DNA from 2 places in the Brevundimonas sp. M1A4_2e genome. Region 1 is predicted to be linked to the other one. Evidence: predicted binding sites of a transcription regulator. Region 1 holds the regulator's gene; the other holds the start of a gene.
The links. Region 1 encodes HrcA, which represses chaperone genes, less so after heat shock. Its sites were predicted from a motif close to GTTAGCANTCNNNNNNNNNGANTGCTAAC; they were not measured.

Region 1 (7,367 bases):
CGACCCCCAGAATCTCGTAATAGTCACGTTGCGCCATCAGGCGTTCGTCCTCTTACTTTCCCGCCGCTTCAGGCCTCTCTTGATCGGAGGCGCTCCGTTTGCGGATGACCGGCAGCCTGCCTGATGACATGGGCGCCCGGTCCAATGATGCAAGTTTCATGAAACGGCCCCGCCTGCCGTCTGACAAGCGGGGCCGAACATTAGCCAGGCGCCGTCTTAGGCGTCCTTCTTCTCGTCCGCGTCCGAGACTTCCTCGAACTCGGCGTCGACCACGCCGTCGTCGGCCGGTTGGCCCTCGGCGCCGCCTTCAGTCCCGCCCTGCTGGGCGGCGTACATGGCCTCGCCCAGCTTCATCGAGGCCTGAGCCAGGGTGTTGGTCTTCTCGCGGATGGCCTCGGGGTCCGTGCCGTCCTTGGCCGACTTCAGATCGTCCAGGGCCGACTGGATGGTCGCCTTGGTCGCTTCGTCGATCTTGTCGCCGTGCTCGGCCAGGGCCTTTTCGGTCGAGTGGACCAGGCTGTCGGCGCCGTTCTGGGCCTCGACCAGCTCCTTGCGGGCCTTGTCGGCCGCAGCGTTGGCCTCGGCTTCCTTGACCATCTGCTCGATGTCCGCGTCCGACAGGCCGCCGTTGGCCTGGATGCGGATCGACTGCTCCTTGTTGGTCGCCTTGTCCTTGGCGGTGACGTGGACGATGCCGTTGGCGTCGATGTCGAAGGCGACCTCGATCTGCGGCATGCCGCGCGGCGCCGGCGGGATCCCCATAAGGTCGAACTGACCCAGGATCTTGTTGTCGGCGGCCATCGGCCGTTCGCCCTGGAAGACGCGAATCGTCACGGCCGACTGATTGTCGTCAGCGGTCGAGAAGGTCTGGGCCTTCTTGGTCGGGATGGTGGTGTTGCGCTCGATCAGCGGGGTGAACACGCCGCCCAGCGTCTCGATGCCCAGCGTCAGCGGCGTCACGTCCAGCAGCAGCACGTCCTTGACGTCGCCTTGCAGAACGCCCGCCTGAACGGCGGCGCCCAGGGCCACGACCTCGTCCGGGTTCACGCCCTTGTGCGGCTCCTTGCCGAAGAAGGCCTTCACGGCTTCCTGCACCTTGGGCATGCGGGTCATGCCGCCGACCAGCACCACTTCGTCGATGTCCGAAGCCTTCAGGCCGGCGTCGGCCAGGGCCTTCTTACACGGCTCGATGGTGCGGGCGACCAGGTCGTCGACCAGGGCTTCCAGCTTGGCGCGCGACAGCTTGATGTTCAGGTGCAGCGGGCCCGACTGGTTCATGGTGATGAACGGCAGGTTGACCTCGTACTGGGTCGTCGAGGAAAGCTCCTTCTTGGCCTTTTCGGCCTCTTCCTTCAGGCGCTGCAGGGCCAGCTTGTCCGAGCGCAGGTCGACGCCCTGCTCCTTCTTGAACTCGTCGGCCAGGTAGTCGACCAGACGCATGTCGAAGTCTTCGCCGCCCAGGAAGGTGTCGCCGTTGGTCGACTTCACCTCGAACACGCCGTCGCCGATCTCCAGGATCGAGACGTCGAAGGTGCCGCCGCCCAGGTCGTATACGGCGATCTTCTGGCCGTCGTTCTTCTCCAGGCCATAGGCCAGGGCCGCCGCCGTCGGCTCGTTGATGATGCGCAGGACTTCCAGACCGGCGATCTTGCCGGCGTCCTTGGTCGCCTGACGCTGGGCGTCGTTGAAATAGGCGGGAACGGTGATGACGGCCTGGGTGACCTTCTCGCCCAGATAGGCCTCGGCGGCCTCCTTCATCTTGCCCAGGGTGAAGGCCGAAACCTGCTGGGGCGAATAGTCCTTGCCGTGGGCCTGGACCCAGGCGTCGCCGGTCGGGCCCTTGACGATCTCAAAGGGCACCATGCCCTTGTCCTTGGCCACCACCGGGTCATCAAAATTGCGGCCGATCAGGCGCTTGATGGCGAAGAAGGTGTTGGCGGGGTTGGTAACCGCCTGACGGCGCGCCGGCTGGCCGACGAGGATTTCGCCGCCGTCCTGGATGGCGACCACCGACGGGGTGGTGCGGGCGCCTTCGGCGTTTTCGATGACCTTGGGGTTCTTGCCGTCCATGACGGCGACGCACGAGTTGGTCGTGCCGAGGTCGATGCCGATGATCTTGGCCATGGGCTTGTCTTTTTCACTCCTTGCGGCGGGCGATGCGGCGGCCTTGGATCAAGCGCCGCGCGTGACCGCCCCCTGATGGGCTTTTGAAATCATGCCGCGCCGGACGCGAGGCCCAGTGCGACGGTGGACGAGGTCGGCGGACAAACCCCTAACGAAAAGGGGGTTATCGCCGGATTGGCTCGGATATGGGAAAGTCCGCAGGGCCCGCAAGGCCTTCTGTGCGGTTAGGGGCAGATTCCGCGCCTTATGGCGGACAAGGACGCATCGCGCCGCTAAATTCGGCCGATGACCTCGCAAATCCCGCCCCCAGCGCTTCCCGAAACCCCGACCGCCCTGCCCGGCTTTCGGCTGTGGCCTGGCCTGCTAGACGCGGCGGCGCAAGGCGAGCTGCTGGCTCAGGTGCAGGCAGGGCTGGACGCGGCGCCCCTCTACCGGCCGACAACGCCCGGCGGGCGGCCCTTTTCGGTGCGGATGAGCAACTTCGGCGCTGTGGGCTGGGTGTCGGACCGTCAGGGCTATCGCTATCAGCCGACCCATCCCATGACGGGGGCACCCTGGCCCGCCATCCCGGCCCGCCTGCTGGACCTGTGGGACGCCCTGACGGGCTGGCCCGACCCGCCCGACGCCTGCCTGGTCAACCTCTATCAGGGCGAGGCGAAGATGGGTCTGCATCAGGACAAGGACGAACGCGACCTCACTGCGCCGGTGCTGTCGGTCTCTCTGGGCGATACGGCGGTGTTCCGCATCGGTCCGGCCCCCGACGAAACCGGAAAGGGCGGCGCCACCAGCACGGTGCGCCTGGCCTCCGGCGACGTCTGCGCCCTGACCGGACCTGCAAGGCTGGCGCGCCACGGGATCGACCGGCTTCTGGCGGGCTCTTCGCGACTGCTGCCCGACGGCGGGCGGATCAATCTGACGCTCCGGGTCGCGGGCTAGACGGAAAGACTCGACGGCGGAGGGAAAGCCGAGGCACTGTCGCCGCTTCCACAGCGCCGACCGGAGACCCGCGATGACCCTGATCACCCGGCCCGAGGGCCTGAGCCCCGACCAGATCGCCCCCAGCCGCCGCAGCCTGGGCGTGGCGACCGCCGGCGGGCTGTTCTTCGCCGCCTACGCCCCCGCCGCCCTTAGCCAGTCGGCCCAGCCGATCGCCACCGACGCGGCGGGGCTGGTCACGCAGGACGCAGCCTATCCGGCGCCCGACGGCTTCAGCCTGCCCGCCTATGTCGCCCGGCCCGAAGGCGCCGGCCCCTTCCCCGTCGTCATCGTCGTGTCCGAGATTTTCGGCGTGCACGAATACATCCGCGATGTCTGCCGCCGCCTAGCCAAGGCGGGCTACGCCGCCGTGGCGCCCGCCTTCTTCGTGCGCGTCCAGGACCCGGCCCCGCTCAGCGACATGCAGGCGATCCAGCGCATCGTCGCCGCCGCCAGCTACGATCAGGTGATGGGCGACATCAGCGCCACCCTGGACTGGATCGGCGCCCAGTCCTGGGCCAAGGCCGACAAGGTCGGCATCACCGGCTTCTGCTGGGGCGGCAAGGTGGTGTGGCAGGCGGTGGCCCGCTTCCCGACGCTGGACGCCGGGGTCGCCTGGTACGGCCGCCTGTCGCCCGCCGCCAATGCGAGCGACGACCAGAAGGCGACGGGCCGCCCCTGGCCCATCGACCTGGCGGGCGAACTCAAGGCGCCGGTGCTGGGCCTTTACGGCGCCCAGGACAGCGGCATTCCCAACGACACGGTCAGGGCGATGAACGAGGCGCTGAAGGCCGCAGGGCGGACCGACAGCCAGATCGTCCTCTATGACGACGCCCCGCACGGCTTCCACGCCGACTACCGCGCCTCTTACCGCGAGGCGGACGCCAAGGACGGCTGGCGGCGACTGCTCGAACTGTTCGATTCGAAATTGAAGGGCTGACCTCTCCGCCCGCTCATCCCGGCGTCCGCCGAGATGAGCGGTTTATTTCGCAGGCGTATAAAAACGGCCCGACGCGTCTGCGCCGGGCCGTCGTCATATCAACGCGCGAAAGCCTCAGGCCTTGGCGTCGAAATTCCCGCCGGTCGTGTTCGGATCGGCATAGGCGCCGCCCGTCGCCGGGCCGGAGCCCTTGGCCGCGACCACGACCATGGCCGCGCGCACGGTGCGGCCGAACAGGGCGTAGCCCGGCTGCAGCGTCTGGATGACGGCGCCGCCCGGCACGGTGTCCGACGGCTGCTCCATCATCGCCTGATGCAGGTGCGGGTCGAAGGCGTCGCCCGGCGCCGGATCGACGCGGGTCAGGCCGTTGGCCTCAAAGGCCGACAGCAGGGATTTCTGCGTCAGCTCCAACCCCGTCACCATGGCCGCCGTCGGGCCTTCGGCGTCCTTGGGCGCCGCCGCCAGACCGCGCTCCAGCGTATCGGCCACGCCCAGCAGATCCTTGGCGAAGCGCTGGATGGCGTAGGCGCGCGCGTCGTTCTGCTGCGTCTCGGCGCGGCGCTTGGTGTTCTCGGCATCGGCCACGGCGCGCAGGGCGCGGTCCTTCCACTGATCGCGCTCGGCGATCAGGGCGTCGACCACGGCGTTTTCATCGCCTTCAGGCGCAGCTTCGCCTTCGTGGATGTCCTGCTCGAGTTGGTCCCGGGTCTCGTCGTTGATGTCGTTCACGTCTCTTGTCCGTCCAGAATCCGGCCCAGCACCCGGGCGGTATAGTCCACCAACGGTATGACACGGGCGTAGTTCAACCGCGCGGGCCCGATGACGCCGATGGCGCCCAGCACCCGCTGCCGGCCCGACATATAGGGCGCCGCGATCACGGCGGAACCCGAAAGCGAAAAGAGTCGCGTTTCCGCGCCGATATAGATGCGCACGCCCTGGGCCGCGCCGACGTCGTCCAGCAGGCCGATCAGCTGTTCCTTCTGCTCCAGATCGTCGAACAGGACGCGCACCCGCTCCAGATCCTCGGCCGCGCGGGCGTCCTGCAACAGGTTGCCGCGCCCGCGCACGATCAGGTTGCGGTCGTGGCCCGCGCCGCCTGCGCCGCCGCTCCAGGCGGCCAGCCCGTCTTCGACCAGACGGGCGGCGGCGGCGTCCAGATCGCGCCGGGCGGCCTCCATCTCGGCCTTCATCTCGTGCCGGGCCTCGGCCAGCGGACGGCCCTTCAACCGGGCGCTGAGGAAGTTGGACGCCTCCTGCAGGGTCGAGGGCGTGACGCCGGGCGCCAGATTCATCAGCCGGTTCTCGACCACCCCGTCGTCGGCGACCAGCACCGCCAGCGCCTGCCCGCCGCCCAGGGCCACGAACTCGACATGGCGCACCCCCGCCTCGCGCACCGGGCTGGCGACGATGCCCGCTCCGCCCGCCAGACCCGACAGCAGGGATGAGGCCGCATCCAGCGCCTCCTCGACATTGCGGCCGCCGCCCTTGGCGCCCAGCACCGCCAGGCGGGCGTCGATCTCGCGCCGCTCCTCCTGACCGATGTCGCCGACTTCCAACAGGCCGTCCACGAACAGCCGCAGGCCCGCATGGGTCGGCGCCCGCCCGGCCGATGCGTGCGGCGAGGCCAGCAGCCCGGCCTGCGTCAACGCCTGCATAGTGTTGCGGATCGAGGCGGGCGACAGGTCCAGCCCGGCGCGCGCCAGGGTGTGCGACCCCACCGGCTCGCCCGTCTCCAGATAGGTCTCGACCACCCGGCGGAAGATGTCGCGCGCCCGCGCATCCAGCGTCGCCAGACCGGGCGAGGGGTAAAGCAGGCTCATGTCGGCGCCCTCCGTCCCGCCGGAACGGACGGGGCGGGCGCCGCAAACAGGTCAGGGCGGGACAGGCTCATGGTTTCAGGATAAGCACGCGCCATCCCGCTTCCAAGGAATTCCCATGCGCCCGTCCGAACGCACCCCCGAACAACTCCGCACCGTCACGCTGGAAACCGGCGTCAACCGCTACGCCGAGGGCTCCTGCCTCGTCTCCTTCGGCCATACCAAGGTGCTGGTGACGGCCTCGATCGAGGAGAAGGTGCCGGGCTGGATGCGCAACAGCGGCCAGGGCTGGGTCACGGCCGAGTACGGCATGCTGCCGCGCTCCACCCACACGCGCGGCCGCCGCGAAGCCGCCGCCGGCAAGCAGTCGGGCCGCACCCAGGAGATCCAGCGCCTGATCGGCCGCTCCTTGCGCGCCGTGGTCGACCTGAAGGCGCTGGGCGAGCGTCAGGTGCTGATCGACTGCGACGTGATCCAGGCCGACGGCGGCACCCGCACCGCCTCCATCACCGGCGCCTGGGTGGCGATGGCCTCGGCGCTCAACTACCTCAAGGACGAGGGCGTGCTGACGACCGACCCGATCCTGGATCAGGTGGCGGCCGTGTCCTGCGGCGTGTTCAAGGATCTTCCGGTGCTGGACCTCGACTATGAGGAAGACTCCACCGCCGAGGCCGACAGCAACTTCGTCCTGACCGGGGCGGGCCAGATCGTCGAGATTCAGGCCACCGGCGAGAAGCGCGGCTTCAGCCGGGCGGAGTTCGACCGCCTGTTCGAACTGGCGGAAATCGGCTGCGCCGAGCTGTTCGCCCTGCAGCGCGCCGCCGTCGAAGCCGCCCGCCGATAAGACTTTTCGCGGAGCCGGATCGGGGTCATCGTCGTTGCCAAGGCGAACCCCGATCCGAAAGTCCGCACATGCCCCGACTGTCTCTTCTGGCCTGCCTGTCCCTGAGCGGGCTTCTGATCGCCTGCCAGCCGCGCCCCGAACCGGCCACGTCGGCGCCGACGCCAGCGCCCTCCCCGGCCCGCGAACCCGAAGTCCGCCCGCCCGAAGGCCCGGACATGGCGCCCCAGCGCGTACCCATCGACGATCGCCCCTGCCGCGAGACCCTGGGCGAAGCGGCTTCGGCCCGGCTGGTCCAGCGCTGCGTCGCCGTCAGCCCCGCCACGCGCCCGCCCTGCAACGCCGCCAACCCCTGCGACCTGATCCAGGGCGAGATCGACCGCAGTTGCGCGATGTGGACCCGCGACGGCGAAACCGCGCCGAAAGAGTGCAAGAGCTGATCTTCTCCCTCCCCTTCATGGGGAGGGTGGTCGAAGCGAAGCGGAGACCGGGTGGGGAGGGCCAGGTGGTCCTGGCCTCGGCGGTTGATTTGCCAAGCCGCCCCGACCCGGCTTCGGCCTCGCGGCCTCAGCCACCCTCCCCATGAAGGGGAGGGAGAAGGCGCGCTCAAGCAGGGAGCCGTCGCGCGGCGAGCGATAGCGCCCAAAAAGAAAACCCCGGCGGAGCGATC
Region 2 (7,367 bases), 170 kb from region 1:
AGGTCGAGGACCTGAACGGCGCCAACAACTTCGTCCGCGCCGCCCTGGCCGACGCCAAGGCCGGACGCCCGGTCCAGACCGCTTATGCCGCGCCCTACGGCTGCGCCATCAAATACCCGGAGACAGTCGAGGGGTGATCGCCCCTCTCCAACTTGGCCTCAAGCAGCGCGACGCGCGGTAGGCCCAAAAACCGGCCTCAAGCAGCGCGACGCGCGGTAGGCCCAAAAACCGGCCTCAAGCAGCGCGAAGCGCGGTAGGCCCAAACATCAAGCCACAGCCAGAGGCTACGCCTGGGGCTGTGGCGGCGAAGTGATGACCTCGACATTGTCGTTCAGCAGGTAGGACAGCTCGTCCAGCGCCAGCTTGCGGGCCGAAGCGTCGGCGGCGCTCTCCAGCGCGGCGACCTTCAGCGGAATGTCTTCTGAGATGCCGCGCAGGATGCACTTCAGGTCGTTGTCCGTGCCGCGTTCCTTGAGGATCAGGTGACCCTGCATGTCGCGCTGGGCCAGGTCCGCCGCCTGCCCCTTGAACGCCGCCCAGGCCGCGCCGGTGAAGAAGCCCGAGCGGTCCGCCTCGCCCGAGGCCATCCAGCCGTCGACGATCGACTTCAGCGCGCCCGAACGGGCGACCAGATCGGCGAACAGAGGCTCCTGCGCCACCGACACCGGAGCCGCGGGGGCGGCGGGCGGCAGGGCGGCGGCTTCGGCGACGGCGGGATCGGCCAGCATCAGGGCGACGGCGAGGGCTATTCCGCAGGACATGGCGTGCCTTTCACAAAGGACCGGGGACAATCGGCTTCCGGCTGGAAATCCAGCTTGACCCCATCTCGGATTGAACTCTTCTCGGCCTGAGCCGTAAAGCAGAGCCTGCAAACCCTGGGCCAGAGCGCGGATCGCTTCCGAACACGGCCCCCTATGGGAGACCAAGATGCCGCATGTCGCCTGGACTGAACTGGAGGCCGCCGCCCGTCAGGACGCGCAGTGCCGCATCCAGGACCAGTTCGCCGCCGACCCCGACCGGCTATCGCGGATGACGCTGGACGCGGCAGGCCTGCACCTGGACCTTTCCAAGCAGAGCTGGTCCCGGACCGGGTTCGAAGCCGCCCTGGCGCTGGCGCGGGCCTGCGACGTCGAGGGGCGCCGCGCCGCCCTGTTCGCGGGCGAGGCCGTGAACCTGACCGAAGGGCGGGCGGTGTTGCATCCGGCCCTGCGGGCGCCGGACGGCGCGTCATTCCATGCGCTGGGCGAGCCGGTGTCGGCCGAGGTCGAGGCGGTGCGCGCCGAAATGAAGACCTACGCCCAAGCTTTGCGGTGCGGAAATGAGACAGGCGCCACGGGACGCCGGTTCGAGACGGTGCTTCATATCGGCATCGGCGGCTCGGACCTGGGGCCGCGCCTGATCTGGGACGCCCTGCGTCCGCTGGACCCGGACATCGACCTGCGCTTCGTCGCCAACATCGACCCGCGCGACATGGCCGAGGCCCTGGTCGGGCTGGACCCGGAAACCACCCTAGTCGTCGTCGTCTCCAAGACCTTCACCACCCAAGAAACCTTGACCAACGCCGAGGCCGCCAAGGCGTGGCTGGCGGCCTCCCTGCCGGCCGAGGGGCTGGCCAAACACTTCATCGGCGTCACCGCCGCGCCGGAAAAGGCGCAGGCCTTCGGCTGCGGCCGCACCTTCGCGTTCCGGGACTGGGTCGGCGGTCGCTATTCCCTGTGGTCGGCGGTCAGCCTGTCGTGCGTCATCGCCCTGGGGTGGGAGGTGTTTCAGGCGTTTCTGGACGGCGCCGCCGAGATGGACCGCCACTTCCTCGAGGCCCCGCTAGAGAAGAATGCGCCGGTGCTGCTGGCGCTGGCCGAGATCTACAATGTCGACGGCCTGCATCGCGGGGCCCGCAGCGTCGCGCCCTACGCCCACGCCCTGCGCCGCCTGCCCGCCTTCCTGCAGCAGTTGGAGATGGAGTCGAACGGAAAACAGGTGCGCCGCGACGGATCGGCCGCCGGGCGCCAGACCTGTCCCGTCGTTTTCGGCGAACCCGGCTCCAACGGCCAGCACGCCTTCTTCCAGCAGCTGCATCAGGGACCGCAGGTCGTTCCTATCGACTTCATCGTCGTCCGTCGCACCTGCGAGAAAGCATCGGCGACCGCCCTGTGGGCCAACGCCCTGGCCCAGGCCCAGGCCCTGATGCTGGGCAAGAGCGAGGCTGAGGCGCATGCTGAACTGATCGCCTCGGGCGCCTCGGAAGCAGAGGCCTACCGCCTGGCGCCGCACAAGACCTTCCCCGGAAACCGCCCGTCGACGACCGTTGTGATGGAGCGGCTAACGCCGCAGGCCCTGGGCGCCCTGATCGCCCTTTATGAACACAAGACCTTCGTCGAGGGCGTGATCTGGGACATCAACAGCTTCGATCAGTGGGGCGTGGAACTGGGCAAGGTTCTGGCCAAGGCCCTGTTGAAAGACGTCGCCAGCGGCGCGCCGTCGGCTGATCTGGACCCGTCGACGGCCGCCCTGCTGGGCCGGCTGGCGCCCGCGCGCTGATCGCGCACAGGGCCAAGGACGGCGTCTCTCAACGCAAAAAGGCCCGGTCGCGAGACCGGGCCTTTCCTTAGCGCGCCGTCCGCTTACCAACGGCGGTCGTAGCGGTAGTCGCGATCGCGGCGGTTCTGGTAGCTGCGCCACTCGCCGTGGTTCCTCCAGTAGCGGCCATCGCGGTAATAGCGACCGTTATTGCGTTCATAGCGATCGTTATAATAGCCGTCGCGGCTATTGATGCCGTGCTCACGCTCCCAATGGCCCTGGTTCCGGTAGCAGCGGCCGCCGCGGTAATATTCACAGCCGTCGCCGCGGTTCGAGGCCGCGCCCAGGGCCGCGCCGGCTAGCGCGCCCCCCGCGACATAGCGTCCATCGCCCTGGCCGATCAGCGCGCCGGCGACGCCGCCGACCACGGCGCCCAGAACGGCGTCACGGCCGGTGTTGTCGCGATCGCGGTCACGATAATTCTGCGCGGCGGCCGGGGTCGTGGCCAGCATCGTCACAACCAGAGCAGGGGCGATAGCGCCGGCGCCGATCTTGAACAGGGTCTTCATGGCGGGCTCCTTTCGAAAGCCGGTTGATCCGTTGTGTCCTTTTTAGCGAAGCCTGTCTGAACGACCCCAGGGGCCTCCGTTCATTTTCGCTTCATCCAGGCGCCTAATTTGGCGCCGCCTCGCCCTTGACGCCTGCGGCTCCCCTGCCTAACTCCCGGGTCGTTAGCACTCGGGGAGGGCGACTGCCAAAAGTCGCGGGCTCCGAGGGCTGAAACCAACATCCTAACGGGAGTTACTCAGATGGCGTTTCGTCCGCTCGGCGACCGCGTGCTGGTCAAGCGCGTTGAAGAAGAATCCAAGACCAAGGGCGGGATCATCATCCCCGACACCGCCAAGGAAAAGCCCCAGGAAGGCGAAGTCGTCGCCGTGGGCCCGGGCGTCCGTGACGAAGACGGCAAGTTCGTCGCCCTGGAGCTGAAGGCCGGCGACCGCGTCCTGTTCGGCAAGTGGTCGGGCAGCGAAGTGAAGATCGACGGCGAAGACCTGATCATCATGAAGGAAACCGACGTCCTGGGCGTGCTGTCGTAAGACGCGTCCTGGTTTCCGGTTTCTCGCGTAAAAACATCTAGATAGGAGCAGCCCGCATGGCCGCTAAAATCGTAAAGTTCAACACCGACGCCCGCGACAAGATGCTCAAGGGCGTCAACATCCTGGCTGACGCCGTCAAGGTGACCCTGGGGCCGAAGGGCCGCCACGTCGTGATCCAGAAGTCGTTCGGCGCCCCGCGCTCGACCAAGGACGGCGTCTCGGTGGCCAAGGAAATCGAGCTGGAAGACGCCTTCGAGAACATGGGCGCCCAGATGATCCGCGAAGTCGCCTCCAAGGCGAACGACAAGGCGGGCGACGGCACCACCACCGCCACGGTCCTGGCCCAGGCCATCGTCCAGGAAGGCCTGAAGGCCGTGGCCGCCGGCATGAACCCGATGGATCTGAAGCGCGGCATCGACAAGGCTGTCGAAGCGGTGCTGGAAGAGGTCAAGTCGAACTCCAAGCCGGTCTCCAACAACTCGGAAATCGCCCAGGTCGGCACCATCTCGGCCAACGGCGACGCTGAAATCGGCGACCTGATCGCCCAGGCCATGGCCAAGGTCGGCAACGAAGGCGTCATCACCGTCGAAGAAGCCAAGACCGCCGAAACCACCGTCGACATCGTCGAGGGCATGCAGTTCGACCGCGGCTACCTGTCGCCCTACTTCATCACCAACCCGGACAAGATGGAGGCCGTCCTCGAGGAGCCGCTCATCCTGCTCCACGAGAAGAAGCTGACCTCGCTGCAGCCGATGCTGCCGGTGCTGGAAGCCGTGGTTCAGTCGGGCCGCCCCCTGCTGATCATCGCCGAGGACATCGAAGGCGAAGCCCTGGCGACCCTGGTCGTCAACAAGCTGCGCGGCGGCCTGCGCGTCGCCGCCGTCAAGGCTCCGGGCTTCGGCGACCGCCGCAAGGCCATGCTGGAAGACATCGCCATCCTGACGGGCGGCCAGGTCATCTCGGAAGACCTCGGCATCAAGCTTGAGACGGTCACGCTCGACATGCTCGGCAAGGCCAAGAAGGTCCAGATCACCAAGGACGACACCACCATCGTCGAAGGCGCTGGCGAGAAGGACGGCATCGAAGCCCGCGTCGGCCAGATCAAGCGTCAGATCGAGGACACCACCTCGGACTACGACCGTGAGAAGCTGCAAGAGCGCCTGGCCAAGCTGGCCGGCGGCGTCGCCGTCCTGCGCGTCGGCGGCTCGACCGAGGTCGAGGTCAAGGAGAAGAAGGACCGCGTCGACGACGCCCTGAACGCAACCCGAGCCGCTGCCGACGAAGGCATCGTCCCGGGCGGCGGCGTGGCCCTGCTGAAGGCCTCCAAGGTGCTGGCCGCGCTGAAGGTCGACAACGCCGACCAGACGGCCGGCGTCAACATCGTCCGTCGCGCCCTGCAGGCTCCGATCCGTCAGATCTCGGAAAACTCGGGCGTCGAAGGCTCGATCGTGGTCGGCAAGGTGCTGGAGTCGGACAAGGCCAACTTCGGCTTCAACGCCCAGACCGAAGAGTACGGCGACCTGGTGGAGATGGGCGTCATCGACCCGGCCAAGGTCGTCCGCTCGGCCCTGGCCTCGGCCGGCTCAGTCGCGGGCATCATGATCACGACCGAAGCCGCCATCGCCGACGCGCCCAAGAAGGCCTCGGCCGGCGCCCCCGACATGGGCGGCATGGGCGGCATGGGCGGCATGGACTTCTAAGGAAGTCCATCGTGACGCCCATCACTTAAAGTGGCTGGACCGACTGACGTCGGTCCAGCGGGCGGCATGGACTTCTAAAGAAGTCCGGCTTCTTAAAGCTCAGACGACGGAAGGGCGGGATCGAAAGGTCCCGCCCTTTCTCTTTGGGCTGCGCCTTCCCGATCGCGCGGACCCGGCGCGACAAGGCGTCGCGCCCTTCCGTCAGCGGAGCGGTTGCTCCCACGTGACGGTCCCGCCCATAAAGGCGCCTTCATCGTCACAGAGGGGGCCCTGATCGATGCGCCGCACCACCCGTATTCCGTCCTTCGCCGCAGCCGCGCTGATCGCCGCCGCCGGTCTGAGCGTCGCCGTCCCGGCCGAGGCGCAATCGCGCCGCGCCGCGCCCGTCGCAGAGCGTTCCGATTGGCCCGCCCGCGCCGCCCCGGCTCAGGCGCGCGCCGTGACCTTCGCCGCCGCTGCTGCGCCGTCTGGCTCCCTGGTCCTGCCTCTGGCGTCGGAGGCTGAGCTCAACGCGCGCGGCGCGTCCCTGGACGCCGCCACGCGTCAGGCGATCGCCTCGGCCATCAGCGCCGCCCGCTTCGACTATAAGCCCCGCCAGACCCTGAACCTGCACGGCGTCGGCGGCTGGGATCGCATCCTGATCGTGGGTCTCGGCGAAACGCCGAAAGCCGCCGACATCCAGACCGCCGGGATCGTCGCCGGCCGCGCCCTGAACAGCCAGCCCGGCGCCCTGACGGCCCTGGCGACCGGCCTGTCGGCGGATATGGCGTCGGAGCTGGCGACGGGGCTGGGCATCGGCCACTACCGCTCGGACCTCTATGTCACCACCGGCCGCGACCGTCCGGTGCCCGGCGCCCTGACCGTGGTGGCCGACGACGTTGGCAATGCTCAGGCGCACTATCGTCGCGGCGCGGCTCTGGTCGAGGCCATGGCCTGGACCCGCGACGTGTCCAATGAACCGGCCAACGTCATCTATCCAGAGACCTTCGTCGAGCGCGCCCGCGCCGCCTTCGCCGGCGTGCCGGGGGTCGAGATCACCGTGCTGGACGTGCCGGCGATGCAGCGGCTGGGCATGGGCGCCATCCTCGGCTCGGGTCAGGGATCGGCCCGTCCGCCGCGTATGCTGGCCGTGCATTATCGCGGTCAGGGCGCGCCGTCGGCAGGGCCGGTGGCCCTGTTGGGCAAGGGCATCACCTTCGATTCCGGCGGCATCTCGCTGAAGCCCGGTTCGGGCATGGGCAATATGAAGATGGACATGTCCGGCGCCGCCAGCGTCGTCGGCGCCGTCCTGGCCCTGGCCAAGGGTGGAGCGCCGGTGGACGTGGTCGCCGTCGCCGCCCTGTCGGAAAACATGCCGGGCGGCAACGCCATCCGCCCCGCCGACGTCCTGACCGCCATGAACGGCAAGACCATCGAGATCGTCTCGACCGACGCCGAGGGCCGTCTGGTGCTGGCCGACGCCGTGGTCTGGGCCGACACGACGATGAACCCGGCCGCCATCGTCGATGTGGCCACCCTGACCGGCTCGGTCGGCGGCGCACTGGGCGGCGACTATGCGGGCCTGTTCAGCCGTCACGACGCCCTGGCCGATCAGCTGAAGACGGCGGGCGAGGCGACGGGCGAAACCCTGTGGCAGTTGCCGCTGCACCCCTCCTATGTGCGGGCCACATCTTCGACCATCGCCGATATCAAGAACTCGGGCGACGGCGGCGCGGGCGCGGGCACCGGCGCCCACTTCATCGGCTATTTCGCGCGGCCCGAGACGCCCTGGGCGCACCTGGACATCGCCAACATGGCCTTCGGCGGCGCCAATGACGTCAAGCCGGCCGGTTCGGCGGGCTACAGCGTCCGTCTGCTGGAGCGCTTCGTGCGCGACTTCCAGCCGGTGGCCAAGGAGAAGGGCACGGGCGGCTACTAAAGCCGCCCCCAGCCTCAGCCCTCCTTGATGGCGACGATCTCGACCGACTGGCCCGCGACCGTCGCCTCATCCCCCTCGCGCCGGCCCATCAGGGCCTGGGCCAGGGGCGAGACGTGGCTGACGCTGCTCTGGGCG

Region 2: groES (co-chaperone GroES) is a predicted target of HrcA. The motif match lies at 3,248-3,276, and genes of this name have one in related genera.

What each region holds. Positions count from the first base shown of each region.
Region 1 is NZ_JBKFAI010000003.1:228,208-235,574, forward strand. Features, by position in the region: gene dnaJ (molecular chaperone DnaJ) at 1-37, opposite strand, end outside; gene dnaK (molecular chaperone DnaK) at 217-2,124, opposite strand; gene ACLBV5_RS08045 (alpha-ketoglutarate-dependent dioxygenase AlkB) at 2,410-3,060, shown strand; gene ACLBV5_RS08050 (dienelactone hydrolase family protein) at 3,134-4,039, shown strand; gene grpE (nucleotide exchange factor GrpE) at 4,154-4,768, opposite strand; gene hrcA (heat-inducible transcriptional repressor HrcA) at 4,765-5,859, opposite strand; gene rph (ribonuclease PH) at 5,975-6,700, shown strand; gene ACLBV5_RS08070 (hypothetical protein) at 6,769-7,137, shown strand.
Region 2 is NZ_JBKFAI010000003.1:402,120-409,486, reverse strand. Features, by position in the region: gene ACLBV5_RS08920 (thioredoxin family protein) at 1-137, shown strand, start outside; gene ACLBV5_RS08915 (hypothetical protein) at 285-761, opposite strand; gene pgi (glucose-6-phosphate isomerase) at 928-2,538, shown strand; gene ACLBV5_RS08905 (hypothetical protein) at 2,622-3,086, opposite strand; gene groES (co-chaperone GroES) at 3,327-3,614, shown strand; gene groL (chaperonin GroEL) at 3,671-5,314, shown strand; gene ACLBV5_RS08890 (leucyl aminopeptidase family protein) at 5,592-7,232, shown strand; gene greA (transcription elongation factor GreA) at 7,247-7,367, opposite strand, start outside.